DNA from 2 places in the Streptomyces sp. NBC_01283 genome. Region 2 is predicted to be linked to the other one. Evidence: predicted binding sites of a transcription regulator. Region 2 holds the regulator's gene; the other holds the start of a gene.
What was found. The regulator HspR, encoded in region 2, represses chaperone genes until heat shock. The targets are predictions, from matches to a motif close to TTGAGNNNNNNNNNCTCAA.
Positions count from the first base shown of each region.

Region 1: the regulator HspR is predicted to act here: its motif matches at 4,845-4,863, upstream of lon (endopeptidase La).

Region 1 covers NZ_CP108430.1:3,310,321-3,324,762, forward strand. Annotated here, with positions in the region: gene OG302_RS14915 (protein phosphatase 2C domain-containing protein) at 1-421, shown strand, start outside; gene OG302_RS14920 (MarR family winged helix-turn-helix transcriptional regulator) at 673-1,161, opposite strand; gene OG302_RS14925 (lysozyme) at 1,440-2,282, shown strand; gene lon (endopeptidase La) at 2,393-4,822, opposite strand; gene OG302_RS14935 (rhomboid-like protein) at 4,981-5,775, opposite strand; gene OG302_RS14940 (spermidine synthase) at 5,945-6,646, shown strand; gene OG302_RS14945 (response regulator transcription factor) at 6,713-7,453, shown strand; gene OG302_RS14950 (HAMP domain-containing sensor histidine kinase) at 7,467-8,555, shown strand; gene OG302_RS14955 (multifunctional oxoglutarate decarboxylase/oxoglutarate dehydrogenase thiamine pyrophosphate-binding subunit/dihydrolipoyllysine-residue succinyltransferase subunit) at 8,815-12,624, shown strand; gene OG302_RS14960 (DUF6104 family protein) at 12,777-12,959, shown strand; gene OG302_RS14965 (hypothetical protein) at 12,999-13,859, opposite strand; gene OG302_RS14970 (DUF4097 domain-containing protein) at 13,999-14,442, shown strand, end outside.
Region 2 covers NZ_CP108430.1:4,493,531-4,507,972, forward strand. Annotated here, with positions in the region: gene OG302_RS20420 (ATPase) at 1-107, opposite strand, end outside; gene OG302_RS20425 (GntR family transcriptional regulator) at 614-1,354, shown strand; gene OG302_RS20430 (GNAT family N-acetyltransferase) at 1,347-1,922, shown strand; gene OG302_RS20435 (hypothetical protein) at 2,160-2,378, opposite strand; gene OG302_RS20440 (GntR family transcriptional regulator) at 2,533-2,769, shown strand; gene OG302_RS20445 (LexA family protein) at 3,049-3,255, shown strand; gene OG302_RS20450 (hypothetical protein) at 3,475-3,663, shown strand; gene OG302_RS20455 (pyridoxal phosphate-dependent aminotransferase) at 4,419-5,627, shown strand; gene OG302_RS20460 (YbjN domain-containing protein) at 5,704-6,243, opposite strand; gene clpB (ATP-dependent chaperone ClpB) at 6,327-8,924, opposite strand; gene OG302_RS20470 (pyridoxamine 5'-phosphate oxidase family protein) at 9,095-9,523, shown strand; gene OG302_RS20475 (hypothetical protein) at 9,650-10,027, opposite strand; gene OG302_RS20480 (helix-turn-helix transcriptional regulator) at 10,482-11,315, shown strand; partial or broken gene OG302_RS20485 (LuxR C-terminal-related transcriptional regulator) at 11,384-12,076, shown strand; gene OG302_RS20490 (hypothetical protein) at 12,089-12,598, opposite strand; gene OG302_RS20495 (heat shock protein transcriptional repressor HspR) at 12,723-13,187, opposite strand; gene dnaJ (molecular chaperone DnaJ) at 13,189-14,397, opposite strand; gene grpE (nucleotide exchange factor GrpE) at 14,439-14,442, opposite strand, start outside.

The DNA.
Region 1 (14,442 bases), 1.2 Mb from region 2:
TCTCGCCGAACTGCCCCCGAGGATCCGCGCGATGCGCGACGCGGTCCGCGCGATGCCGCGCGGCTCGGCCGAGCGTGAGGTGGCGGGCCGCGCGTACGGGGCCGCCGTGGAGGCCCTGCGCAACGCGGAGGACGGCTTCTTCACCGCGGCGGCGGATCCCTCGGCGGCATCCCGCGCGGTCACGGGCACCTGGCCCCGCTCCGAGGTGACGGCGGTGGCGGCCCTGACGGACGGGGTGGGCCGCTGGGTCGAGACGTTCCGCCAGGGCGACTGGGCGGAATGCTTCACGCTCCTGCGCAAGGACGGCCCGCAACGCCTGGTGGACCGGGTCCGGGAACTGGAACGAGCGGACCCCGAGGGCACGGCGTACCCCCGGGGGAAGCGGCACGACGACGCGGCGGTGGTGTACGCGGAGCTGTGAAAGCCCCTCTGGGGGCGCGAGGAACGGCGCGGGCAGCCCCGTAAGGGGCGCGAGGAACGGCGCGAGCAACCGCAACGGGCCCGCAGGCGACAGGGCACGGACGCCCTCCAAGGGGCGCGGGGAACTGAGCGAGCAACCACGACCGGCCCGCAGGCGACACCCGGCGGACGACCCCCAAGGGGCGCGGGGAACTGCGCGACAAGCCACAGCCCACCCGCAGACAGAATCGCGCCCCGACTACGCCCCGCCCCTCAGGACTCCGGGGACTCGTTCAGCTGCCGCAGCAAGCGGGCCAGCTCCGCCACCTCCACCCGGTCCCACCCGGCCAGCTTCCGCACGTACTGCTCCCGCCGCCCCGCCCGCACCGTACGGAACCGCGTACCGCCCTCCTCGGTGAGGTGCACCAGCCACGCCCGCCCGTCGGCGGGGTCGGGCTCGCGGGCGACGAGCCCGAGCTCCTCTAGGGCCCGCAGCTGACGACTCATCGTCGCCTTGCCGACGCCGATGTACGCGGCGAGATCCGTGGCCCGCTGCGGACCCGAGTCGTCGAGGCAGACCAGGAGTCCGTACGCGGCCGGCTCCAGATCGGGGTGGACCTGGCGCGCCATCTCTCCGGAGGAGGCCCGCGCCCGGCGCAGCAGCAGCGTCAACTCCCGCTCCAGGGAGAGGAACTCGCGGTCGACCCCCCTGTTCACGTCGGCCCCACCGTCGTTCTCGCCCTCGTGCACTTCAGCACCCATGGCACGCTTTCTTTCCGGATCAGAGAAGTTTTCCGCCCCGCACGGCGGCAGACACCCGCGTCGGCCCATCGCCGCAGCTCGACCAGTATTTCGTAACGCCCCCGGGGGCCATGCCGCGGACACCGCCGCAGGAGTAGACCAACGGCAGACACCGGACCCCCTTCCCAGCCACAGGTCTACGTGCGTAGCGTCGTACGTGACATGTTCACACCACGTCATGTCGACAGGTCCCCCCACGAGCTCCATCGAGCTCAATCGAGGCCTACGGAGGCACGCACATGCCCGTGCACAGACCCGGAACCCCCCGCCGCTCGCACCGGTCAGCGGCCGGAATCCTGCTCTCAGTCCTCTCCGCGCTCTCCCTCCTCCTCACGCTGCCGGGCGCCGCACAGGCCAGCGGCGGCGATGACACCCCGCCCCGCGGCTCCGCCCGCATGGGACAGGGCGTCATCGAGCACGACGGGCAGGGCAGTCTGCCGCCCGGCGGCGACGCCGTACAGACCGAAGGCGTCGACGTCAGCAGCCACCAGGGCAACGTCGCGTGGTCGACGCTCTGGAACAGCGGTGTGAAGTGGGCCTACGTGAAGGCCACCGAGGGGACGTACTACAAGAACCCCTACTTCGCCCAGCAGTACAACGGTTCGTACAACGTGGGCATGATCCGCGGCTCCTACCACTTCGCGACCCCCGACACCACGAGCGGCGCCACCCAGGCCAACTACTTCGTGGACAACGGCGGCGGCTGGTCGCGCGACGGCAGGACGCTGCCGGGCGCGCTCGACATCGAGTGGAACCCGTACGGGGCGGCCTGCTTCGGCAAGTCCCAGTCCGCGATGGTCACCTGGATCCGTGACTTCCTGAACCAGTACAAGGCACGCACCGGGCGTGACGCCGTGATCTACACGGCCACCAGCTGGTGGAAGCAGTGCACCGGCAACTACGGGGGCTTCGCCGCCAACAACCCGCTCTGGATCGCCCGTTACAACACCTCTCCGGGTGAGCTCCCGGCCGGCTGGGGCGTGCAGACGATGTGGCAGTACACCTCGACCGGTCCGACGGTCGGTGACCACAACAAGTTCAACGGCGCACTGGACAGGGTGCAGGCACTCGCCAACGGCTGAGCCAACGGCTGAGTCCGCCCCCCGGCGCACAAGGGCCCGGAACCCCTCTCGGGGTCCCGGGTCCTCACGCACCGGCCTCCGCGGGCGGAGCCCGCTGATGGGCCCAGCCGTCACGCGGCGGCCGGGACCCTCACCTCGGCCTCCGTCAGGGCCAGTTCGAGCACCTGGCGGACATCCGTCACCGGGTGGACGTCCAGCTTCTCCAGGATCTCCGCCGGGACGTCGTCCAGGTCGGCCTCGTTCCGCTTCGGGATGATCACCGTGGTGATCCCCGCGCGGTGCGCGGCCAGCAGCTTCTGCTTGACGCCGCCGATCGGCAGGACGCGCCCGGTCAGCGAGACCTCACCGGTCATGGCCACATCCGTACGGACGAGCCGGCCGCTGAGCAGCGAGGCGAGGGCGGTCGTCATGGTGACGCCCGCGCTCGGCCCGTCCTTGGGGACCGCGCCCGCCGGGAAGTGGATGTGCACGCCGCGTTCCTTCAGGTCCGCGACGGGCAGCTCCAGTTCGGCGCCGCGCGAGCGCAGGAAGGAGAGCGCGATCTGCGCGGACTCCTTCATCACGTCGCCGAGCTGACCGGTCAGGGTCAGTCCCGCCGCGCCGGTCTCGGGATCCGCGAGCGACGCCTCGACGAAGAGCACGTCGCCTCCCGCGCCGGTGACCGCGAGCCCGGTGGCCACGCCCGGCACCGCCGTGCGCCGCTCGGCCGGGTCCTGCGCCGACTCGGGCACGTGGTGCGGGCGCCCGATGAGACCGCGCAGATCCTCGTCGCCGACGGTGAACGGAAGCTCCCTCTCACCCAGTTCGTGCTGCGCCGCGACCTTGCGGAGCAGCCGCGCCACGGACCGCTCCAGGTTCCGTACACCGGCTTCCCGGGTGTACTCCCCCGCGAGCTTGCGCAGCGCGCTCTCGTCCAGGGTCACCTCGTCCGACTGCAGACCGGCCCGCTCCAGCTGGCGCGGGAGCAGGTGGTCGCGGGCGATGACGACCTTCTCGTCCTCGGTGTAGCCGTCGAGCCTGACCAGCTCCATGCGGTCGAGCAGCGCCTCGGGGATGGCCTCGATGACGTTCGCCGTGGCCAGGAAGACCACGTCACTGAGGTCGAGCTCGACCTCCAGGTAGTGGTCGCGGAAGGTGTGGTTCTGCGCCGGGTCGAGGACTTCGAGGAGGGCGGCGGCCGGGTCGCCCCGGAAGTCGGAGCCCACCTTGTCGATCTCGTCGAGGAGCACGACCGGGTTCATGGACCCGGCCTCCTTGATGGCCCGCACGATCCGGCCGGGCAGCGCCCCGACGTACGTACGACGGTGGCCGCGGATCTCCGCCTCGTCGCGTACGCCGCCGAGCGCGACCCGCACGAACTTGCGGCCCATGGCGTGCGCCACGGACTCGCCGAGCGAGGTCTTGCCGACGCCGGGCGGGCCGACGAGGGCCAGCACCGCGCCGCCGCGACGGCCGCCGACGACCCCGAGACCGCGGTCGCTGCGGCGCTTGCGCACCGCGAGGTACTCGGTGATGCGCTCCTTCACGTCCTGCAGGCCCGCGTGCTCGGCATCGAGGATGTTCTGGGCGCCCTTGATGTCGTACTCGTCCTCGGTCCGCTCGTTCCAGGGCAGTTCGAGGACGGTGTCGAGCCAGGTCCTGATCCAGGAGCCCTCGGGCGACTGGTCGCTGGACCGCTCCAGCTTGTCGACTTCCTTGAGGGCGGCCTCGCGGACGTTCTCGGGGAGGTCGGCGGCCTCTACGCGAGTGCGGTAGTCGTCGGACTCCTCGGCCGAGTCCTTGCTGTCGCCGTTGATCTCGCGCAGCTCCTTGCGCACGGCGTCCAGCTGGCGCCGCAGCAGGAACTCGCGCTGCTGCTTGTCGACGCCTTCCTGGACGTCCTTGGCGATGGACTCGGCGACATCCTGCTCGGCGAGGTGCTCGCGCAGCTGCTCGGTGGCCAGCTTCAGGCGGGCGGCCGGGTCGTCGGTCTCCAGGAGCGCGACCTTCTGCTGGGTGGAGAGGAAGGGGGAGTATCCGGAGTTGTCGGCAAGGGCGGAGACGTCGTCGATCTGGGTGACACGGTCGACGACCTGCCAGGCCCCGCGCTTCTTCAGCCAGCTGGTGGCGAGCGCCTTGTACTCCTTGACCAGCTCGGTGACGGCACCCGGCAGCGGATCGGGCACGGTCTCGTCGACCTTGACCCCTTCCACCCAGAGCGCGGCACCCGGCCCGGTCGTCCCGGCACCGATCCGCACCCGGGAACGGCCGCGGATGAGCGCGCCGGGGTCGCCGTCGGAGAGCCGGCCGACCTGCTCCACGGTGCCGAGGACGCCGGTCGCGGCGTACGTCCCGTCGATGCGCGGAACAAGAAGGACCTGCGGCTTGCTGCTCCCGGTGGAGCGGGCCGCCGCCTGGGCGGCCTCCACCGCGGCGCGCACGTCGGCATCGGACAGGTCGAACGGAACCACCATGCCGGGCAGGACAACCTCGTCGTCGAGCGGCAGCACGGGCAGTGTGAGAGGCGTGGACGCCTTCGGCTCAGTGGACTCAGCAGACATGATCTCCCCTTCGGCATTCAAGTTGAGCTATGTGGACTCAATGCTCGTGAGTCCATGAATGTTCCCCAAGAGGTGTTCGCTGTGAGCGATCACGTCGGTACGTGCGGAAACGCCGCACGGCGAAGGGTGACGCCGCACGGCGGAGGGTGAAGGGAAGGTCAGGCGGGCGGGCGCCACCGGCGCACCAGCGGCCACGTGGCGACACCGAGCGACAGGGCGAGCAGATGACCCCAGTTGGTCATCGGGTCCGCGAAGGCGATGAGGTCGTCGATGAGCATCCCGCCGAACCCGGCGAGCACCAGCCACCGCAGCCACGGCCTGAAGAGCCCCGCGAGGGCGCCGACGCTCGCCGCGACGCCGAAGCTGATGCCGTAGTCGAGGCGGTGCAGGGAGCTGTGGGGCAGGTGGCCCGCGAGGACGGAGAGCCCGACCGGGACCTCGGTCGCGAGGGTGGCCACGACATGGCCGAGCAGAAAGACGCCCGCCGCGCGGAGCGCGCCTATGCGGCGCTCCAGGGCGGTGAGGACCAGCAGGAAGCCGATCGCGTACGGCGACGCGATGCCACCGGCGATCCACAGGGCGCTGGCCACCAGGACGAGCAGCGGCTCCTGCGCCAGATGCGCGACGTCCGTGCTGGAGTGCCGGTGCAGCGCCGAGATCAGGGACGGGGCCGCGTACGAGGTCAGGAGGGACGTCACGGCGAGGATCGCCGCGAAGCCGAACGTGAAGGGCGTGCCCGTGGGAGTCGGCAGCAGCCGCCAGGGGCGCAGACGGCGCAGGTGTGCGGCGACCCCGCCGGGCGCGGTTACGGCACCGGGGGCGGCACTCGCCTCATGGACCGGTTCCGGGACGACCACCCCGGGCACTGGCCCCCGCTGACACGGAATGCCGTCGAGGCCGGGCTCGGCGATCCCCTCGGGTGCCGTGGTGGCAGCCGACGCACTCCGGTTCACGGTGAGGCGCTCCTTCCGTCACGTCCACCCTTTGATGATTTTTCCGGTGCTGTCTATGACCGGCGCCACGTGAGACGCGAATCACATCAACCTCACAGGTCAAAAGCGCGTCCGCGCCGGCCCGCGCTTCTTGAGTCTCCCCCGATCCCGCGCCCCTACGCTGGCCGCCATGCACACCCACACCACCCCCGTCGTGATCGACCGGCGTGAGGGGCCGTACGGCGAGGTCGTACTGCGGCGCCACGGTGCGCTTCTGCAGATCATCGCCAACGGCTGTTTCCTCATGGACACTTCGGACGGCCGCTCGGAGCGGCTGCTCGTCGACGCGGCGTACGACGCCCTCGAAGACCCCCGGGAGCCCGCGCTGCTCATCGGCGGCCTGGGCGTGGGCTTCTCCCTCGCCCACGCGGCGGCCGACCCGCGCTGGGGCCGCATCACGGTCGTCGAGCGCGAGCGGGCCGTCATCGACTGGCACTGCTCGGGCGCGGACGCCCCGCTGGCCGCGCTCTCCGGGGCAGCGCTCGCCGATCCGCGCACCGAGATCCTGCACACAGACCTCGTGGCACACCTCGGCGGCGCCGACGCCTGTGACGGCACCCCGAAAACGTACGACGCGCTCTGTCTCGACATCGACAACGGCCCCGACTGGACGGTGACCGAGGACAACAACTCCCTCTATTCACCGGCCGGTCTGGCCGTCTGCCGGTCCCGGCTGAACCCGGGCGGGGTGCTGGCCGTGTGGTCCGCCCAGGCCTCGTCCGCTTTCGACTTCGCTCTACGGAATGCCGGGTTCCAGTCGGTACGGACGGAAGAGATCCCCGTTGCCCGAGGCGTACCCGACGTGGTGCACCTCGGCGTAAGGGCTGCGTAGCCGAGGTGCCTTCGCGACCCGTACCCTGCTGACCGAACACAAGCGATCAGTGTCAGGGGCGGGGCGATGGAGCAGACACACACCTCCCACAACGGTGCGACGGCGGCGATGCCAGGCGCCCAGCGCCGGGTTCTGGTGGTCGAGGACGACCCGACGATCGTCGACGCCATCGCCGCCCGGCTACGCGCCGAGGGTTTCGTAGTGCAAACGGCGATGGACGGTCCTTCGGCCGTCGACACCGCACAGGCTTGGCAGCCCGATCTGCTGATCCTGGACATCATGCTGCCGGGCTTCGACGGGCTTGAAGTGTGCCGTCGGGTGCAGGCCCAGCGGCCGGTACCGGTCCTCATGCTGACGGCCCGCGACGACGAGACGGACATGCTGGTCGGGCTCGGCGTCGGCGCCGACGACTACATGACCAAGCCGTTCTCCATGCGGGAGCTCGCGGCCCGCGTGCACGTCCTGCTGCGCAGGGTCGAGCGGGCCGCGCTGGCCGCGACCACCCCGCGCAGCGGGATCCTGCGGCTCGGCGAGCTGGAGATCGACCACGCACAGCGGCGGGTCAGGGTCCGCAGCGAGGACGTCCATCTGACGCCGACGGAGTTCGACCTGCTCGTCTGCCTGGCCAACACCCCGCGTGCGGTGCTCTCGCGCGAGCAGCTGCTCGCCGAGGTGTGGGACTGGGCGGACGCGTCGGGCACCCGTACCGTCGACAGCCACATCAAGGCACTGCGCCGGAAGATCGGCGCCGAGCGGATCCGTACGGTGCACGGCGTGGGATACGCCCTGGAGACCCCGACCCCGTGAGGTGGGCCGTCCGATGAGTGGTCCCTTCGGGGGGCTGCGGCCCTTCTCCATCAAGACCAAGCTGGGCACCCTCGTGGTCGTCTCGGTCTTCATCACCACGGGTCTGCTCATGGTGGCGATGAAGACGGAGACGGAGCTGCGCTTCATCACCGTCTTCTCGGTGATCGCCACCCTGCTCATCACGCAGTTCGTGGCCCACAGCCTCACCGCGCCCCTGGACGAGATGAACTCCGTGGCGCGCGCCGTCTCGCACGGCGACTACACGCGCCGGGTGCGCGGCGCCGACCGCCGTGACGAGCTGGGCGACGTGGCCACCACGATCAACCGCATGGCGGACGACCTGGAGGCCCAGGACCAGCAGCGCAAGGAACTGGTCGCCAACGTCTCGCACGAGCTGCGCACCCCCATCGCGGGCCTTCGCGCGGTCCTGGAGAACGTCGTCGACGGAGTCTCCGCCGCCGACCCGGAGACCATGCGCACGGCCCTGAAGCAGACGGAGCGGCTCGGGCGCCTCGTGGAGACCCTGCTCGACCTCTCCCGCCTGGACAACGGCGTCGTACCGCTGCGGGCCCGCCGCTTCGAGGTGTGGCCGTATCTGTCGGGCGTCCTGAAGGAGGCCAACATGGTCGCCTCGGCGCGCGCGGGGATCGCTTCGGGCTCCGGCAGCCACACGCGTACGGACGTGCATCTGCACCTGGACGTCACGCCGCCCGAGCTGACCGCGCACGCGGACGCCGAGCGGCTGCACCAGGTCGTGGCCAACCTCATCGACAACGCGGTCAAGCACAGCCCGCCGCACGGCCGCGTCACCGTGCGCGCCCGGCGCGGCCTCTACCCCGAGTCCCTGGACCTGGAGGTCCTCGACGAGGGCCCCGGCATCCCGGAGTCGGAGTGGCACCGCGTCTTCGAGCGCTTCAACCGGGGCAGCCACGCCAACGCCGCCCCGCAGGCGGGCCCCGGCAGCGATGGCGGCACCGGTCTCGGGCTCGCCATCGCGCGCTGGGCGGTCGATCTGCACGGCGGGCACATCGGTGTGGCCGAATCCCCTCGTGGCTGCCGCATCCAGGTCACCCTTCCGGGCCTGCCCGAAGTGCGAAGTTGACGTAGGGTTCGAAAAGGAAGCGATTCGCGGGCGCATCGGAAGCGCGCTCGGGTGAAGCCGCCGCGCAGGGCAAGGCCCGCGCGGCCATCCTGCGTTGCGGAACCTCGCTTGTTTCCCGCCAATAATGCCGCCGAAACCTTCGCTCCAATGTGACTTACGCGACGGATGACGGGGCCGGTCTGCACCTGGCGGCAATGGAGGCGTAGCCTTAATTCCCGCTGTCCATCACCTTGTGAAGCGGAAGAGGGCGGTTACCGCCGTGTCGTCACAGTCCCCCAGTAGCTCGAGCATCTCGACCGACCAAGACGGGCAAGGCAAGAGCCCTGCTGCTGCCTTCGGTCCCAATGAGTGGCTCGTCGACGAGATCTATCAGCAGTACCTCCAGGACCCGAATTCGGTCGACCGAGCCTGGTGGGACTTCTTCGCCGACTACAAGCCGGGAGCGGGCGCATCACCTGCGGCCACCCCGGCCAAGCCGGCGGGTGACGCAGCCGCGGGGGCTGCGGCCACCACGTCCCCCGCAGCTCCTGCCGCACCCGCGGCCGCTCCGGCCGCACCCGCCGCCCCGGCCGCACCCGCCGCGCCCGCAGCCCCGGCTGCGAAGCCCGCGGCCGCGGCACCGGCCCCCGCCGCGAAGCCCGCAGCCGCGAAGCCCGCCGCCAAGGCGGAGCCCGCGGCCCCTGCTGAAACGGCCCCTGCCGGGCCCGAGTACGTGACGCTGCGCGGCCCCGCCGCCGCGGTCGCGAAGAACATGAACGCCTCCGTGGAGGTCCCGACGGCGACGTCGGTCCGCGCGGTCCCGGTGAAGCTGCTCTTCGACAACCGCATCGTCATCAACAACCACCTCAAGCGCGCCCGCGGCGGGAAGATCTCCTTCACGCACCTCATCGGGTACGCGATGGTGCAGGCCATCAAGGCCATGCCGTCGATGAACTACTCCTTCGTGCAGAAGGACGGCAAGCCGACGCTGGTCAAGCCGGAGCACATCAACTTCGGCCTCGCCATCGACCTCGTGAAGCCCAACGGCGACCGCCAGCTCGTCGTCGCGGGCATCAAGAAGGCCGAGACGCTGAACTTCTTCGAGTTCTGGCAGGCCTACGAGGACATCGTCCGCCGCGCTCGCGACGGCAAGCTCGGCATGGACGACTTCACCGGCGTCACGGTCTCGCTGACCAACCCCGGCGGCCTCGGCACGGTCCACTCGGTCCCCCGCCTGATGCCCGGACAGTCGGTCATCATGGGCGTCGGCTCGATGGACTACCCGGCGGAGTTCCAGGGCACGTCCCAGGACACCCTGAACAAGCTCGGCATCTCGAAGGTCATGACGCTCACGTCGACCTACGACCACCGGGTGATCCAGGGCGCCGCCTCGGGCGAGTTCCTGCGGATCGTCGCGAACCTGCTGCTCGGCGAGAACGACTTCTACGACGAGATCTTCAAGGCGCTGCGCATCCCCTACGAGCCGGTCCGCTGGCTCAAGGACATCGACGCCTCGCACGACGACGACGTCACGAAGGCCGCCCGCGTCTTCGAGCTGATCCACTCCTACCGCGTCCGCGGCCACGTCATGGCCGACACGGACCCGCTGGAGTACAAGCAGCGCAAGCACCCCGACCTGGACATCACCGAGCACGGCCTCACCCTGTGGGACCTGGAGCGTGAGTTCGCGGTCGGCGGCTTCGCCGGCAAGTCGATGATGAAGCTGCGCGACGTCCTCGGCGTGCTGCGCGACTCGTACTGCCGCACCACCGGCATCGAGTTCATGCACATCCAGGACCCGAAGCAGCGCAAGTGGCTGCAGGACCGCATCGAGCGCACCCACGCCACGAAGCCCGAGCGCGAGGAGCAGCTGCGCATCCTGCGCAGGCTGAACGCCGCCGAGGCCTTCGAGACGTTCCTGCAGACGAAGTACGTCGGCCAGAAGCGCTTCTCCCTGGAGGGCGGCGAGTCCGTCATCCCGCTGCTCGACGCCGTCATCGACAGCGCCGCGGAGTCCCGCCTGGACGAGGTCGTCATCGGCATGGCCCACCGTGGCCGCCTGAACGTCCTCGCGAACATCGTGGGCAAGTCGTACGCCCAGATCTTCCGCGAGTTCGAGGGCAACATGGACCCCAAGTCCATGCACGGCTCCGGCGACGTCAAGTACCACCTGGGCGCCGAGGGCACCTTCACCGGTCTGGACGGCGAGCAGATCAAGGTCTCGCTCGCCGCGAACCCGTCCCACCTGGAGACGGTCGACCCGATCATCGAGGGCATCACCCGCGCCAAGCAGGACGTCATCAACAAGGGCGGCACCGACTTCACGGTCCTGCCCGTCGCCCTGCACGGTGACGCGGCCTTCGCGGGCCAGGGTGTGGTCGCCGAGACCCTGAACATGTCGCAGCTGCGGGGCTACCGCACCGGCGGCACGGTCCACATCGTCATCAACAACCAGGTCGGCTTCACCGCCGCCCCGGAGTCGTCGCGCTCCTCCATGTACGCCACGGACGTGGCCCGCATGATCGAGGCGCCGATCTTCCACGTGAACGGCGACGACCCCGAGGCCGTCGTCCGCATCGCGCGGCTCGCCTTCGAGTTCCGTCAGGCGTTCAACAAGGACGTCGTGATCGACCTCATCTGCTACCGCCGCCGCGGTCACAACGAGTCGGACAACCCGGCGTTCACGCAGCCGCTGATGTACGACCTGATCGACAAGAAGCGCTCGGTGCGCAAGCTCTACACCGAGTCCCTCATCGGTCGCGGCGACATCACCCTGGAAGAGGCCGAGCAGGCCCTGCAGGACTTCCAGGGGCAGCTGGAGAAGGTCTTCACGGAGGTCCGCGAGGCCATCTCGCAGCCCGCCGAGGCCGAGGTCCCGGCCCCGGAGGCCGAGTTCCCGGTGAACGTCCACACGTCGATCACCCAGGAAGTCGTCAAGCGGATCGCCGAGTCCCAGGTCAACATCCCCGACCGGGTCACCGTCCACCCGCGTCTGCTGCCGCAGCTGCAGCGCCGCGCGTCGATGGTCGAGGAAGACACGATCGACTGGGGCATGGGCGAGACCCTCGCCATCGGCTCGCTCCTCCTGGAGGGCACGCCGGTCCGTCTGTCGGGCCAGGACTCGCGTCGTGGCACGTTCGGTCAGCGCCACGCGGTCCTCATCGACCGTGAGACGGGCGAGGACTTCACGCCGCTCCTGTACCTCTCCGAGGACCAGGCGCGCTACAACGTCTACGACTCGCTGCTCTCCGAGTACGCGGTGATGGGCTTCGAGTACGGCTACTCGCTGGCCCGTCCCGAGTCCCTCGTCATGTGGGAAGCGCAGTTCGGTGACTTCGTCAACGGCGCGCAGACGGTGGTGGACGAGTACATCTCGGCCGCCGAGCAGAAGTGGAACCAGCACTCCGGCGTCACGCTGCTGCTGCCCCACGGCTACGAGGGCCAGGGACCGGACCACTCGTCCGCCCGCATCGAGCGCTTCCTCCAGCTGTGCGCGCAGAACAACATGACGGTCGCGATGCCGACCCTCCCGTCGAACTACTTCCACCTCCTGCGGTGGCAGGTGCACAACCCGCACCACAAGCCGCTGGTGGTCTTCACCCCGAAGTCGATGCTGCGCCTCAAGGCGGCGGCCTCGAAGACGGAGGAGTTCACGTCGGGCGGCTTCCGCCCGGTCATCGGCGACGACTCGGTCGAGGCGTCGGCGGTCCGCAAGGTCGTCTTCTGCTCCGGCAAGCTGTACTACGACCTGGAGGCCGAGCGGAAGAAGCGCGAGGTCAAGGACACCGCGATCATCCGCATCGAGCGTCTGTACCCGCTGCCGGGTGCCGAGCTCCAGGCGGAGATCGCGAAGTACCCGAACGCCGAGAAGTACCTGTGGGCGCAGGAGGAGCCGGCGAACCAGGGCGCATGGCCCTTCATCGCCCTCAACCTCATCGACCACCTGGACCTGGCGGTCGGCGCGGACATCCCGCACGGCGAGCGCCTGCGCCGCATCTCGCGGCCGCACGGCTCGTCCCCGGCGGTCGGCTCGAAGAAGCGCCACGAGCAGGAGCAGGAAGCTCTCCTGCGCGAGGTCTTCGAGGCGTAAGCCTGAGGGTTCGTACGTTGGTGGGCCCGGTCCCGAGTGCTTGTCACCCGGGGCCGGGCCCACCGGCGTACCGGCTTATCCTGGAGGTCCGTCCGGAACACATCCCAGAACACATCGTTCGTCAGCAACGTTCTTGAATCGCGGAGCCTGTCTTGTACTTCACCGACCGTGGCATCGAGGAGCTGGAGAAGCGGCGCGGCGAGGAGGAAGTCTCCTTCGAGTGGCTCGCCGAGCAGCTCCGCACCTTCGTGGACCTCAACCCCGACTTCGAGGTCCCGGTCGAACGCCTGGCGACGTGGCTGGCCCGTCTGGACGACGAGGACGAGGACGAGTAGGGCGCTCAACCGCTGGTTCCGGGCCCGTGAGGACCGGCATCAGCCGCTCGCAGGACCCGTGTCGGCCGCCCGCACCCTGTCGTACGCCAGTCCCAGGGAGCCGTGGACCAGCAGGAGTGCCCCGGTAGCGGCCCATCCGCCGCTGCGCCGCCGCAGGGCCCAGGCCGCGAGCGGCAGCCCCACGGCCATCTGGGCCACGGCCAGCGCGCGCGCCTTCGGGCCCCGTAGCCAGGGCCCGAAGGGGCCCCGCTCGACCACGTCGAGTTCCGCGCGCACCGCGTCGCGCCACCCGGCCCACTCGATCTCCCGCACTCCCGGCACCACGCGCGCCACCGCCCGCAGCCTGTCCGCGGGTTCGCCGGGGCCGAGGCCGGCCGGGAGTGCCACTCCTGCCCGTGCGAGGACGGCCAGCAGCCCCAGGAGCCGGGCGCGGGCGTCGGACTCCGTGTCGGGGCGTCCCAGGGCCTCCAGGGACTGCACGTCCAGGACGGGGTCGAGGCCGAGCCGCGCGGCGAAGGTCCGCAGCGCCTCGTCCTCGCCGACGGGCGTCCCGTTCGCCAGCCACACGTACTCGACGGTGCGCCGGAAGCCCGCGGCGAGGGTGCAGCCGGAGCGGTCCGAGTCCCACCACAGCGCGAGCACGGGCCAGGACGCCCCGACCGCGAGCGCGGTGGCCCAGCCCGTGAGCACCCGGTCCACCGGTTCGTCACCGTGCACCCAGGGCTTGCCCTCGGGCACGAGCACGCTCCACTCGGGACCCGTCGGGGCGAGCAGCATCTGTTCGCGCAACAGCCGGGCGGCGGGCTCGACCGCGTGGGGTTCGGCCCGGCAGAGCAGCAGCGCACCGGCGGCGGGGTGTTCGGGGGCCGCTGCGGCGTGCTCGAAAGCTTCGGACGACATGGCCCCACGCTAGGCCAAATCGCCATATTTAGCGCAGAGAAGGACGGGTGTCTTGACTTTCCGCAACCGCGATATATCGTGTATCTCAGAGACGCGATATGGCGCGTTGCCGTCCAGCTCGCCCGAGGAGGTCAGCCCGATGTCAGAGTGGTCCGTCGCCGAGCCCCAGAAGCTCACGTTCGACGCCCCCGTGGAGAACCTCCGTGTGCGCGTCGTCAACGGAACGGTGAACGTCGTGGGCACCGACGAAGTTTCCGCCCGGCTTGAGGTCTCCGAGATCGAGGGGCCGCCACTGGCCGTCACCCAGGAGGCCGGCACCCTGACCGTCGCCTATGACGACCTGCCCTGGAAGGGCTTCCTGAAGTGGCTCGACCGCAAGGGCTGGCGGCGCAGTGCCGTGGTCTCCCTGGCCGTCCCCGCGGGCACCCGCGTCGAGGTGGGCGTGGTCGGAGCGGGCGCCGTGGTCTCGGGGATCGAGGGGAGCACGGAGGTCAGGGGCGTCACCGGCGACACCACCCTCGTCGGCCTCTCCGGCCGGGTCAGCGCCGACACGGTCTCGGGCAGCCTGGAGGCGCAGGGCATC
Region 2 (14,442 bases):
GATACGTGCGGGTCGCGGAAGTGCTGGCGCAGGTCGATGGTCAGGTGCGCGGCGGGTGGGGCCTCGTGCAGGTAGCCGAACGAAACGATCTCAACAGCAGTACTCATGAAGGACTCCCAGGAAACGAAGGGGTGTTCCGGCTCCCCTCAGCGCTGCTCGTACGAGACGAGCAGCGGAGGCAACCGGCCGCAGCCGTAGGCCGCGAAGCAGTTGAGCTGCGCTGTTCCACGCACGGAGACAGGACCCGTGCGCATCCGCCCTCTTGCAGAGGTGGGGCGGACTGACCTCCTGAACCCATCGACCGCCTGTGTTCAGGCGGCTGGGTCGGCACGCTGTTGAGTTCTCAAGGCGCCACAGGGCGCTGCAATCGCATGCGATGAGCGTGGTAACCCCTGGCCGGGGCTCCCGCCTTCACGGGACTCATCGAGCGCTTTCAGTCCATCCATAGCTCTGTACGGGCCCCCTCTTCCGACTTGTCTGGAGGAGTGGGCCGTGGCAAGAGTTTGCACACCCTGACCTTGGAAGGTCAAGCCTTCTCGTCTAACTTGTATGGAGGAGTCGGAGCGTAGAAAGGAACACACAGATGCGACGGGGACTGACGAAATCTCAAGAAGTGGCTGCTGACCTGCGAGAACAGATCAGTTCCGGAGAGCTCGGAGGAGGCCAAGCCCTTCCGAGCGAATCCAAGATGATGTCCGCCTACGGATACAGCCGAGAGACCATCCGGGCGGGCGTGCGCTTGCTCATCGATGAGGGGCTTGTGGTTACCGGGCAGGGGTCCGGCAAGTACGTGCGGGAGGACTACCCGCCCGTGATCTGGAACTGGTCGACCCTGGAAAGCCGCAGCCGCCACGCCAACGCCGTAGAGGGAAAGACCTCTGGCGATCAGTGGGCGACCGCCGTGACAGAGGACGGGAAGACGCCTCGACAGGACATCAGCGTGAGCATCGTGGAAGCCCCAGAACACGTTCACGAGGCGCTCGAACTTGCCGACGGAGCGCTGGCCGTCTGTCGGCAGCGCGTGCGCTACATCGACAACCGGCCGTATGCCTTGGCCGACTCGTACTTCCCGCAGGAACTCGTCAATGGCACACCGCTGATGGAGCCCCGCGACGTGGCGGCGCCCGGCGGGGTACTAGCTTCCGTGGGCCTGATCCAGTCCCGGTACCGCGATGAGATCGCGGTACGTATGCCCACTCGGAAGGAGGCGGAGCTCCTCGCCCTCCCAGCTGCAACACCCATCGCTGAGCACACCCGGACCGGCTACGACGCGGACGGCAAGCCGCTTCGCTGCATGGTCACCATCCTCCCCGGAGACAGGCACAAGATCCTTTATGAAGTCGACAGTGACTGAGGTACTTCGCCCCGCCGGCCCCGCGGATGTGGACGCGCTGATGGCGCTCCGCACGGAGGCTGAGGCGTGGCTCAAGGACAAGGACACCGACCAGTGGAACGACGCTGAGACGGGCACCCGAGCCATCGCAAAATGGCGGGCGACCATCGACGACGGGCGCACATGGGTGGTCGTGGACACGGGGACGGGCGAGATCCTCGCAACGGTGAGCCGTGGCCCGGCAGACCGTGACTTCTGGACCGACGCTGATGTGCTGGAGTCTGGGCTCCACCTGTACAAACTCATCGTGGCCCGGAGCGCTTCCGGACGTCAGTTGGGCGCCCGGGTGGTCGACTGGATGTCGCGACTCGCAGCGTTGGAGGGGCGGGATTGGTTGCGCATCGACACTTGGCGAACCAACACAGGACTGCACAGGTACTACGAGCAGCTTGGGTTCAAGCACGTGCGCACTGAGGCTCCCGCGCACCGGCTTTCTGGTTGGATGGCTCAGCGCCCCGCAGGAGAACTTACCTATCCAGAGGCCCTACTGGCGGTCTCTGGGGCTGGTTCGAGCGGCGTCAATCACTGACGGCACATGAAGTCGAACCTAGCTACTTCTGTTCGAACTCCGCCGGGCGCTTCGGACAGCGAGGGCCGCACTCGTACACCTCGATGGACAAGTCGTGTGCATCGAGGTGCCCTTCGGCGCGACCGGCGGATCGGGCCCCCTTCCCAAGGGTCTCGCCGCACCAGCAGCACTGCCAGCCGCTGTACTGCCGGGCGTTGAGTTCCCTTGCGGGCGGCGGTTTGGGTCGCCAGGCCTCATTCATGGCTGGTCGGCGTACGGGACCAGGCCGTACATCTCGCGGCAGGGGCCGCAGGCGAACTGCACGCCCCCCGGCCCGGAGCCCTGTTCCTGCACGTTGATGACGCGGGTGTCGGCGCTATAGCCGAGGTGCCAAGCGCAGTAGCCGTAGCTGACCGGCGCCATCGTGGCTCTGTTGGGGCTGTCCGGGGCGTTCTGATCCTGCGTACGCTCGTTCACGTCGACTCCATCCAGTCGTCCACGCCCCTGGGTCGTTCGCGCGACCGCAGGGGTGCTGTTCGTTCACGCAGCGTAGTACTAGCTAGCTAGGGTAGCTAGGCAAGACAGGCAATCTCGTCTCGCCGATCAGGCTTGTACTGCCTAGCTTCGGATCATGGATTGGAAGCCGGACATCCCGCGTTGGAAGCAGGTGTACGCGCTCTTTGAGCAGCGGATCGCTGACGGGGAGTACCCGCCGGGGAGTCAGCTGCCGGGCGTACTCGCGATCCAGGATGAGTTCGGCATCGCGCAGATGACGGCCCGGCGCGTCCTCACGGAGCTCCGAGCCTCGGGGTTGGCGCAGATGCAGCCAGGCATCGGGACGTTTGTCACCGAGTTGCCCAAGCCATAGCGACGGTCAAAACCTGAGATCGATCTCGTGGTGGTGCTTCACCTTGACCTAAAAATCGAACATACGATCTAGTGAATCCATGAACCCCTCGATTCCCGAAGATCTAGTACGCGTGCAACGGGAGTGGAGCGCGACCTACGAGCAGCTCGCCCAGCGTCCGGGCCGCACTGCACTGCGCCGCCGATTGCTAACGCTCTCCACGGCTCTGGCGCGGCACCCGCTGAGTCCCGCCGGGCGGGCCGCGCTACGGCAGCGTGCCCGCTCGGACGGCGCCGGACAGTGAGTCTCACGGAGCGCCAGGAGCAGATCCTTCGCTGCATCAGGGAGGCTATAGCCGAGACGGGGGAGTGCCCCACCCTCGAAGAGATCGGGACCAAGGTAGGGCTCACGAGCAAGTCAGCCGTGCACTACCAGCTGAAGCGCCTCGAAGCGTGCGGGCTCATCGCTCGCGCTGGCCAGGGCGCCCGGATATACCGACTCGCCTAAGTCCCGACTCCGTGAGCGTCGCCCGCCCGATAGGCGCCCCCTTCCTGCTCGTCTCCCACAAGGGCAGACGCACAAGCGGAGCGGCTCAGCCACCTGTTCGTGATCCTTGCATGTCAACGGGTGAACTAGCACGGCTAATTCCGGTTAAGGGCTCCTCAAAGGGAGGAGAGTGGGGGTGGGATCCCTCCGGGTTCTGGTGCTCCCTTGGAAGGTGTCCCAATGAACGCGTCGTCGCCTGAACAGGCTGCGGTGATCGTGGAGATCGTGGACGCGGTCCGTGAGGTGAGCTACTGGCGAGCTGGCGTCTTGATGGAGCTATTCGTGCGCGATGCAGATCTGGCCGGTCTGATCGCTCTACGCACTTCCCTCGCCGAGGAGGCCGCAGCGGTCGGCTGGCCGTCGAAATAGGAACTCCCGCTCGCCACTGTCTCTCACCTTCGCCAGGGGACCCACAACCCTTGGCCAGGTGCTAGGTGAGGTGGCTGGCGGCGAGTGCGGCCACCGCCGCTTGTCGGCGATCGACGGCGGCCGCAAGGCGCGGAGACATTGTGGCTCCCCCACAGGTGTCCCCGCGCCATTTCGTCCTCCCCCGTTGGAGCGAGCGGGAGTCGCCCCAAAGGTGGCGGGGAGGACGGGATGCCGGGGCCCCTGTATCCGCTGCAGGATCCGAGGGCTCCGGCCATCTTCGGCCGTCCTGTCCTGTGAGCGGCCCGGGGTCTGGGAGCCGAGAAGCACAGTGACCATGCGAGGTGTCGGCACGGGCACCAGCCTTTGCTTCACACGGTATCCAGCCCAAGCGCACGTACCCACAGTGCGCACCCTCGGACCGGAGCATTTCCAGCGCACCGGCTCACGCCCAGGCGCATGAAACAGCGCCACTCACCAGGCCACGTCTCAGCAGCCACAGGAGCAAGATCTAGGGACGGGCTCTGGGGTCGTGCGGCTCGTAAGACTGCTCTTTCGGTGCCTTCCTCTCCGCCCTGGTGAGCATGCGCGTGCAGGGCCCGAGCCGGGCCGTCTCCGGGCCGTCCAACAAGGATCGGCAACGACCAACGACGATCAACAACGACGCCCCCGCCGCAGGTCAGGAGCCACTCCCCGGGCATCACTTCAGGCCCCAAAGCCCGTACGTGAGTTGAGGAACTCCAGAGGTTCGGCGCAGGATGGCGGCCATGACCTCCACATCCGGGAGCGGGCGCCCGCTGCTCAACCGCCGCCTCGCCGAGTTCGGTACGACGATTTTCGCCGAGATGTCCGCGCTGGCCGTGAAAACGGGTGCCATCAACCTCGGGCAGGGCTTTCCCGACACGGACGGCCCCGAGGAGATCCGCGAGGCCGCGGTCCGCGCCCTGCGTGACGGGCGCGGCAACCAGTACCCGCCGGGCCCCGGCATCCCGGAGCTCCGCACCGCGATCGCCGCGCACCAGCAGCACCGGTACGGACTCGCGTACGACCCCGACCGCGAGGTCCTGGTCACGGCGGGTGCCACCGAGGCCATCGCCGCGTCCCTGCTGGCCCTGGTCGAGCCCGGCGACGAGGTCATCGCCCTGGAGCCGTACTACGACTCGTACGCGGCGTCGATCGCCCTCGCCGGGGGCAAGCGGGTCCCCGTGACGCTGCGCCCCGACGCGGCCGAGGGGCGCTTCCGCCTCGATCTGGACGAGCTGCGCGACGCCATCACGCCCCACACCCGGCTGCTGCTCCTGAACACCCCGCACAACCCGACGGGCACGGTCCTGACCCGCGCGGAGCTCACCGAGATCGCGAGGCTCGCGGTCGAGCGGGACCTGCTCGTCGTCACGGACGAGGTGTACGAGCACCTGGTCTTCGACGACGGCGAGGGCACGGCGCACATCCCGCTCGCCTCCTTCCCCGGCATGCGCGAGCGCACGGTGACGATCGGCTCCGCGGGCAAGACGTTCTCGTTCACCGGCTGGAAGGTCGGCTGGATCACGTCCTCGCCGGAGCTCGTGACGGCGGTCCGCTCGGCGAAGCAGTTCCTCACCTACGTGTCGTCGGGCCCGTTCCAGTACGCGATCGCGGAGGCCCTCGCCCTGCCCGACGCGTACTTCACGTCGTTCGCCGAGGGCATGCGCGCCAAGCGGGACCTCCTGAGCGAGGGCCTGACGGCCGCGGGCTTCGACGTCTACCGCCCGGCGGGCACGTACTTCGTCACCACCGACATCCGGCCCCTGGGCGAGTCGGACGGCTTCGCCTTCTGCCGGGCCCTGCCCGAGCGCATCGGCGTCGTCGCCATCCCGAACGCGGTCTTCTACGACCACCGGGAGGCCGGGGCGCCGTTCGTGCGCTTCGCGTTCTGCAAGAAGGACGAGGTCCTGGCCGACGCTGTCTCGCGGCTCAAGTCGCTGTAGCCCCGGACACCACGAGAGCCCGGCCGGGGTGCCCAGTGGTGGGCGCCCCGGCCGGGCTCGGTGACGCTGTGGAGACCTAGGCCTCGTCGTCGGGCTTCTCTTCACCCTCGGTGCCGTCGACCTCGGCCTCCAGGCCGAGCTGCTCGACCAGCCACTTGTCGAACTCGATGGCGGCCCGCACCCAGCTGACCGTCGACGACACGAAGTGCTCGAGCGCGACGCCCGTGCCGATCAGCATCTGCGCCTCGCCGATGAGGCGGACGGTGCCGTCGTCGTGCGTGTGCGTGTAGACCTTCGGCCACAGGGTGCGGCGGTTCCAGTCGTCGATCGCCTCAAGGATCTGGGGCTTCTCTTCGATGCCGTGCGCGCGGTCGTAGAACGTCCGCACCGAGAAGACCTGCTGGTCGTCCTCGCCACGGAACATGAAGTACGTGCGGAACTCCTCCCACGGCGCCGCGAGGTCTCCCTCTTCGTCGACGACGTGCTTGAGCTCCATCTGGTCCAGGAGCTGCTTGACCAGGTCCTGGTCGGGGACAACGGGGCCCGCCGGTCCATCGCCCTGCTGCGGTTCGGGCTGTCCCCCGAAATTCGGAATCGAGGACGGGTCGATGCTCACGTGCTTAGTCCCTTCGTACGGATTCCGCCATCCTGCCCCATGTCGGGCGGGGGCCCGCAACCCCCGCCCCCGATGTGACCGGGTTATGCCGTCCCGGCCGTCGCCGGACCGACGATCAGGCCATCGCCGAAGGTGTCCACGCGGACCGTGTCGCCGTCCTTCACCTCGCCCGAGAGGATCTCCTTGGCGAGCCGGTCGCCGATGGACGTCTGGATGAGGCGGCGCAGCGGGCGCGCGCCGTACGCCGGGTCGTTGCCCTCGTCCGCCAGCCATGCCAGCGCCTCCGGGGAGACCTCCAGCGTGAGCCGCCGCTCGGCGAGCCTCGCGGCGAGCCGGTCGATCTGCAGCTGGGCGATGTGCGCCAGCTCGTCCTTGCCGAGCGCGGAGAAGACGACGAGGTCGTCAAGCCGGTTCAGGAACTCCGGCTTGAAAGAGGCCCGTACGACTTCGAGGACCTGCTGCTTCTTCTCCTCCTCGGAGGTCAGCGGCTCGACGAGGTACTGACTGCCGAGGTTGGAGGTCAGGACGAGGATGGTGTTGCGGAAGTCCACCGTCCGTCCCTGCCCGTCCGTGAGGCGTCCGTCGTCGAGGACCTGGAGCAGCACGTCGAAGACTTCCGGGTGCGCCTTCTCGACCTCGTCGAGGAGCACGACGCTGTACGGGCGCCGGCGCACGGCCTCGGTGAGCTGGCCGCCCTCCTCGTAGCCGACGTACCCGGGCGGGGCGCCGACCAGCCTGGCCACGCTGTGCTTCTCGCCGTACTCGCTCATGTCGATGCGGACCATGGCGCGCTCGTCGTCGAAGAGGAAGTCCGCGAGGGCCTTCGCCAGCTCGGTCTTGCCGACGCCGGTCGGCCCGAGGAAGAGGAAGGACCCGGTGGGCCGGTCGGGGTCGGCGATCCCGGCGCGCGTGCGCCGCACGGCGTCGGACACGGCCTGCACGGCCTCGGTCTGGCCGACGAGCCGCTTGCCCAGCTCGTCCTCCATGCGCAGCAGCTTCTGCGTCTCGCCTTCGAGGAGCCGCCCGGCGGGGATGCCCGTCCAGGCACCGACCACGTCGGCGATGTCGTCGGGGCCGACCTCCTCCTTGACCATGGTGTCCTTGGACACCTCTTCCTCGGCCTCGGAAGCGACCTCCAGGTCGTGTTCGAGGGTGGGGATCTCGCCGTAGAGCAGCTTGCTCGCGGTGTCGAAGTCGCCGTCGCGCTGGGCGCGCTCGGCCTGGCCGCGCAGCTCGTCGAGCTTCTCCTTCAGCTCACCGACGCGGTTGAGGGACTGCTTCTCCTTCTCCCAGCGCGCGTTGAGCCCGCGCAGCTCCTCCTCCTTGTCGGCGAGGTCGCGCCGCAGCCGTTCGAGGCGCTCCTTGCTCGCGGGGTCGGTCTCCTTGCTGAGCGCCAGCTCCTCCATCTTCAGCCGGTCGACGGAACGCTGGAGCTCGTCGATCTCCAGGGGGGAGGAGTCGATCTCCATCCGGAGCCGGGACGCGGCCTCGTCGACGAGGTCGATGGCCTTGTCGGGCAGGAAGCGCGAGGTGATGTACCGGTCGGAGAGCGCGGCGGCGGCGACGAGCGCGCTGTCGGCGATCTGCACCTTGTGGTGCGCCTCGTAGCGCCCCTTGAGCCCGCGGAGGATCGCGATGGAGTCCTCGACGCTCGGCTCGTCGACGAGCACCTGCTGGAAGCGCCGTTCGAGTGCGGGGTCCTTCTCGATCCGCTCGCGGTACTCGTCGAGGGTGGTGGCGCCGACCATCCGCAGCTCACCGCGGGCGAGCATGGGCTTGAGCATGTTGCCGGCGTCCATGGCGGAGTCGCCGCCCGCGCCGGCGCCGACGACGGTGTGCAGCTCGTCGATGAACGTGATGATCTGGCCGTCGCTCTCCTTGATCTCGGAGAGGACGGTCTTGAGCCGCTCCTCGAACTCGCCGCGGTACTTCGCGCCGGCGACCATGGCCCCCAGGTCGAGGGAGACGAGCCGCTTGTTCTTCAGCGACTCGGGAACGTCGCCCTTCACGATGCGCTGCGCGAGCCCTTCGACGACGGCGGTCTTGCCGACGCCGGGCTCGCCGATGAGCACGGGGTTGTTCTTCGTGCGCCGTGAGAGGACCTGCACCACGCGCCGGATCTCCTGATCACGGCCGATGACGGGGTCGAGCTTGCCTTCCCTGGCGGCGGCGGTGAAGTCGGTGCCGAACTTCTCCAGGGCCTTGTACTGGCCCTCCGGATCCGGTGTGGTCACCCGACGTCCTCCCCTTGCCGTCTCGAACGCGTCGAGCAGTTTCTTGGCGGTGGCCCCGTGCTTGCTCAGGACCTCTCCGGCGGGACCGCCCTTGGCGGCGGTGCCGATCAGCAGATGCTCGGTGGAGAGGTAATCATCGCCCAGCTCCTTCGCCCGCTGCGAGGCGTCGGCGATGACCGCGAGCAGGTCGCGGTTGGGCTGCGGCGGTGCGACGGTCGACCCGGTGACGCTGGGCAGGGCGCTCAGGGCGCGCTCGGCGTCGGCACGGACGGCGGCCTGGTCGGCCTCGACCGCGGCGAGCAGGTCGGTGATGTTCTCGTTGTCCTGCCCCTCAAGCAGTGCCAGCAGCAGATGCGCGGGGGTCAGATCGGGATGCCCTTCCTGCACGGCCCGACTGCTGGCCGCGTTGATCGCGTCCCGGCTCCTGTTGGTCAGCTCGGCGTCCACGTGCGTCGTCTCCTCCTTGCGTCCTTGCGGTGCGTACGGCGTTCGCGTACGGGTGCGTGCGTTCTCCCTGGCGGGTTCCGCGACCTCACCTGACTTAAACAGCGTACATAAAGTTGAGTCTATTCCACTCAAGGGAAGGTGATGGCCGGAGAACGGCTAGGTTCCCTCGCATGGCCATGGACCCTCACCACCCGACCCCGGCGTATCTCAGCTTCTGGCGTGAACGGCATCTGTGCACGCTGACGACCCCGCGACCCGACGGCACCCCGCACGTGGTTCCCGTAGGTGTCACCTACGACCCGGAGACGGGTGTGGCCCGCGTCCTCGCAAACAAGTCGAGCGCGAAGGTCGCCCACGTGCTCGCGGCGACGGACGGGGAGGGTCCCGGGGCGCGGGTGGCGGTCTGCCAGGTCGAGGGGCGGCGCTGGGCGACGCTGGAGGGGCACGCGCGCATCCGTACGGAGGAGGCCGGGATCGCGGTGGCGATGCGGCGCTACGAGGAGCGGTACGGGAGGGTGCCGAGGCCGAATCCGGACCGCGTGCTGATCGAGATCACGCTGACGCGGGCGATGGGCACGAAGTCCTTGCTGGAGGCATAGCCTCCGGGCCCGCAGCGCCAGCCTTCCCCCCTCGCACACACCACAGCGGCGCCACCGTGTTCAGGTCCACGGTGGCGCCGCTGCTGGGGGAAGCACCTGCGCGATGTACAACGACGGGGGATCGCGTCAGGCGCTGCGGGGGGTGGCTGTAATGGTTCTTGTAGTGGTGGAACTCTGCTGGTCCTGCCGCTCGCGGCCGACGCCGGGCTGCCCCGGCTCACCGACCAGCTGGTGGTCACGCCGGTCGAGATTGACGAAGACCATCCCGTACCGAATGGCACACCGCACGGGCTGTGGGGCGCCCCGCGGCTTGCGGAGGCACCGGTAGGCCCGGATCTCCTCCTCGTCGTCACGGGTGACGACCACCGGCTCCCCGAGGAGCGTGACCATCAGCGAGTCGCCGGCGTGGGGTATCGCGGTGGCGAGATCGATGAAGTGCCAGCCGGAACGGTAGGCGGTGGCCATTTCTCGGCGGAAGGTGCGGTCGTCGGGCGGGGTGCTCATGCGTCGCCCCCTGCCGGCGCCACGCCCCACACGAGATCTCCGGGCAAGGCCGAAACGGAAGGAGCCTTCGCGGGCTTGGCCCCCCAGACAAGATCACACGTACTCACCGTGCCCAGGGCAAGCCCTGCGGAGAAGGTGGTGACAAGCACCGAGCGAAGCATGCGCTTAAACATGGTCGGCTTCGTCCTCACTTGGTAGGTTCCTCTCCCCCGGCTCAACAAGACGATGTCTCAATTCAGCACGTCAAAGCCACAGGGTGGATGCATCATGTTCCTGCACGTTCAGGACCCTGGGGGGTGGAGATTTGCTTACAACAGGCGCAATACCGACACATCCTCACCCCTCAACCCCACTTTGTGTCGAGGGATCAGAGTTGTACGCCACTGCTCTGCGTACAGGACGCCTGACGCGGGCCGAGGCCGAGAAGGTTCCCTGCCTAGTGGAATCCGGGCTCATGCACCCGGACCCCGACGACGCCGACTGGCTGCGTCCCGTGCCGCCGTCCGCCGCGCTCGCCCAGCGGCTGCACCCCATCGAGCGCGAGATACAGGAACGCCGAAGGATCGCCGTTGAACTAACCGATGTCTTCGAGCCATTCATGGCGATCACCTCACAGATGGAACCCACCACTCAGGGGTTCACCGTTCTGGAGGGAGACGCCCGGATCGGCGCAGTCATCGAACGGGCCACGGCGGAGTGCCGTTCCGAGATCCTCACGATCCAGCCCGGCGGCGGACGCAGCGAGAACGTGCTCAACCTGGCGATGAAACGCGGGCAGACCGTCATCGACCGGGGCATCACCATGCGCACCCTCTACCAGCACACCGTCAGGCACAGTCAGGGAACGTTGGCCTACGCGGCACGGATGGCCCAGGGGAACGTCGCCGTACGGACCCTGGAGGAGCTGGTCGACCGACTGATGATCTTCGATCGCACGGTCGCCCTGATTCCCGCGCACACCCGGCAGGACGCGGCTCTGGAGCTTCGTCACCCTGGCCTGATCGAGTACCTGGCCAAGGTCTTCGAGCAACTCTGGAGCCGGGCGACCCCCCTGGTCGACGACGTGCCGTACGCCCCACCCACCAACGGCATCACCGGCGTACAGCGCACGATCGCCAGAATGCTCATCGAGGGCCACGTCGACGAGGCAATCGCCCGCAGGCTCGGCATGAACGTCCGCACCTGCCGCGCCCACATCGCTAAGATCGCCGCCGCCCTGGGCAGCGGGAGCCGAGCTCAACTCGGCTATCTGATCGCCCAGTCCGGAATCCTCGACAAGGATCACTGAACTCGGCGATGGAATGAGTCGACGTGACGACAGAACCCCGTGCCCACGAGGCCGATGAAGCCGCCACCACCACGGAGCTGAGGGGAATCGCCCGCATCAACGAAGCCGTCGGCCGGGCCGAGGCGGCGGCCTCGCAGGAAGTGCTCACCATCCAGCCCGGCGGATCCCGCCCTCCCGACATCCTGGAAGCCGCCCTTCCGCGCGAGCAGGCGCTGCTCACCCGTGGCTGCCGGATGCGGACGCTCTACCAGCACACGACGCGTCACTCGCTGCCTGCTCTGGCCCACTTCGAACAGCTCGACGGGGATGTCGAGGTGCGCACCCTCGACGAGGTCACCGAGCGGCTCTTCGTCTTCGACCGCAAGGTCGCCTTCATCCCCGCGAGCGAGGACCGCAGCCGCGCCCTCGAACTGCGCCACCCCGCCGTGGTCGGCTACCTCGCCACCACCTTCGACCGGCTGTGGCGCCTTGCCACCCCCATGTGGCCCCAGTCGGCGCCCCAGCCTGCGGAGAACGGCATCACCACCCGCCAACGCGCCATCGCCGCTTTCCTCACCGAGGGGCTGACCGATTCCGAGATCTCCGCGCGTCTGGGCATGAATGTCCGCACCGCACGCGTCCACATAGCCAAACTCGCCGCCATCCTCGGCAGCGAAAGCCGGGCCCAACTCGGCTATCTCATAGGCCGGTCAGGAATTCTCGACACGGAAGAGACGGAAGAGACGGGGGAGACCGGGGATACGGGGGACGCGGAGGGCTGAACCTGCCGCAGGTCAGTCGTTCAGGTCCGTCCAGGTGCGCAGCAGGGCCTCGCGGTCCGATGTCTTCGGGGTGCCGCCCTCGTGGCGTCTGCCCCATTCCGCCATCGCCGCCAGCGTCGTCAGCAGCGTGCCCGCGCCCTGCGTGAGGCGGGACAGGAGGGCGCGGGAGAGCTCGTACTCCGTCTGCGAGTAGCCCGTGGCCGCCGCCGTGTACACCGTCAGGTCCGTGTCGCCCTCGGCGCCCGAGACCCGCAGCGTCATCGTGGGCGCCTCGTCGCCGCCGCCGAGGCCCACCGTCAGCGCCAGGTCCACCAGCACGCCCACGTTGCGCTTCAGGGACTTCACGGGGGCGTCCTCGACCGAAAGGGCGTGGACGTCCTCCCAGGGCCACAGACCCGCCTGCTTGTCCCCCAGGGCCACCACTCCCTCCGGAGTGAGCCGCGCCCCCGCCGCGAGGCCCGACGGCTTCGCGCCCACGTACACATCGCCCTCGGCGATCCAGAAAAGTCCCACCATGGTCATGGCGAGCCCCCCACTTCCCCAGCATGAAACAAGCAAAGAATCTTCAGGTCGTCACCGCCAACGCACGTCGGGGCCGGGAGGTTCCCACCTCCCGGCCCCGACGGCGCGCACGGCGCACGAAAAATTACTGCTCCGACGTCCTCTTAGGACGCCACACCACCAAGGCGCTCGCCTGCTGCACGTCCTGGTACGGGACCAGGTCGCGGCGGTACGACGCGTGGACCGCGGCCTCGCGCTGCTGCATCGCGGCGGCCGCGCCCTCCACGGCGCTGGACAGCTCGACCACCCTCGCCTGCAGCGCGGCGACCTGGTTCTCCAGCTCGATGATGCGCTTGATGCCGGCGAGGTTGATGCCCTCCTCCTGCGACAACTGCTGGACGGTGCGCAGCAGTTCGATGTCGCGGGCGGAATAGCGCCGGCCACGGCCCGCCGTGCGGTCCGGGGAGACCAGACCGAGGCGGTCGTACTGGCGCAGGGTCTGCGGATGGAGTCCGCTGAGCTGGGCGGCCACGGAGATGACGTAGACCGGCGTCTCGTCAGTCAGTTGGTACGCCCGCCCAAAATTGGACTGTCGACGACGGCCGTCCATCTCATGCTCCCTTCGCGGCCTGGAACAGTTCTGCCCGCGGATCGTCGTCCGCAGTCGCCTCGCGGTAGCTCTCCAGAGCTTCCTTCGCCTGGTCGCTCAACGACGTCGGTACGGATACCTCCACCGTCACGAGCAGGTCGCCCCGTGAACCGTCCTTGCGGACCGCGCCCTTGCCCCGCGCCCGCATCGTACGGCCGTTGGGCGTGCCCGGCGGCAGTTTCAGCGTGACGGGAGGGCCGCCCAGCGTGGGGACCTTGACCTCGCCGCCCAGTGCCGCCTCGGCGAACGTCACCGGTACCGTCACCGTCAGGTTGTCGCCCTTGCGGCCGAAGACCGGGTGGGTGTCGACGTGCACGACCACGTACAGGTCGCCTGCCGGACCGCCCCGTTCACCGGGGCCGCCCTTGCCTCGCAGGCGGATGCGCTGGCCGTCCGACACCCCCGCGGGGATGCGGACCTGCATCGTGCGCGACGACTTCGCCCGGCCCGAGCCCTTGCAGACCTCGCAGGGGTCCTGGGCGATGAGCCCACGCCCCTTGCAGTCCACGCAGGGATCCGTGAGGGAGAAACCGCCGCCGCCTCCCCGCGTGACCTGGCCCGTGCCGACGCAGGTCGGGCACACGCGCGGTGTGCCGTTCTTGTCGCCGGTGCCGGAACAGGCCTTGCAGGGAGCCTGGGAGGACATCCGGAGCGGGACCGTGGCCCCGTCCACCGCCTCCGTGAAGCTCAGCGTGACCTCGGACTCGATGTCCTGGCCCCGCCGGGGCTGCGTACGCGTGCCCGCGCCGCCCGCGCCCGTGCCGCCTCGGTTGAACAGGCCCCCGAAGACGTCACCCAGACCGCCCCCGAAGCCGCCGCCCGCGCCGCCCGCTCCACCGCCGCCCGGGGCGCCGCCTCCGAAGAGGTCGCCCAGGTCGAAGTTGAACGAGCCGCCGCCGCCCGCGCCTCCGGGACCGGCCCTGAAGCCGCCGTTGCCGAAGAGAGCACGCGCTTCGTCGTACTCCTTGCGCTTCTTGGGGTCCCCGAGGACGTCGTTCGCCTCCGAGATCTCCTTGAAGCGCTCTTCCGCTTTCGCGTTGCCCTTGTTGGCGTCCGGGTGGTTCTCGCGTGCGAGTTTCCGGTACGCCTTCTTGATCTCGGCTTCGGTGGCGTCCTTGGGGACGCCGAGGACCTTGTAGTAGTCCTTCTCGATGAAGTCCTTGGTGCTCATCCCCGACGTCCCTCCTCTCGCTTCACAACAGCTCCGTCATGTCAG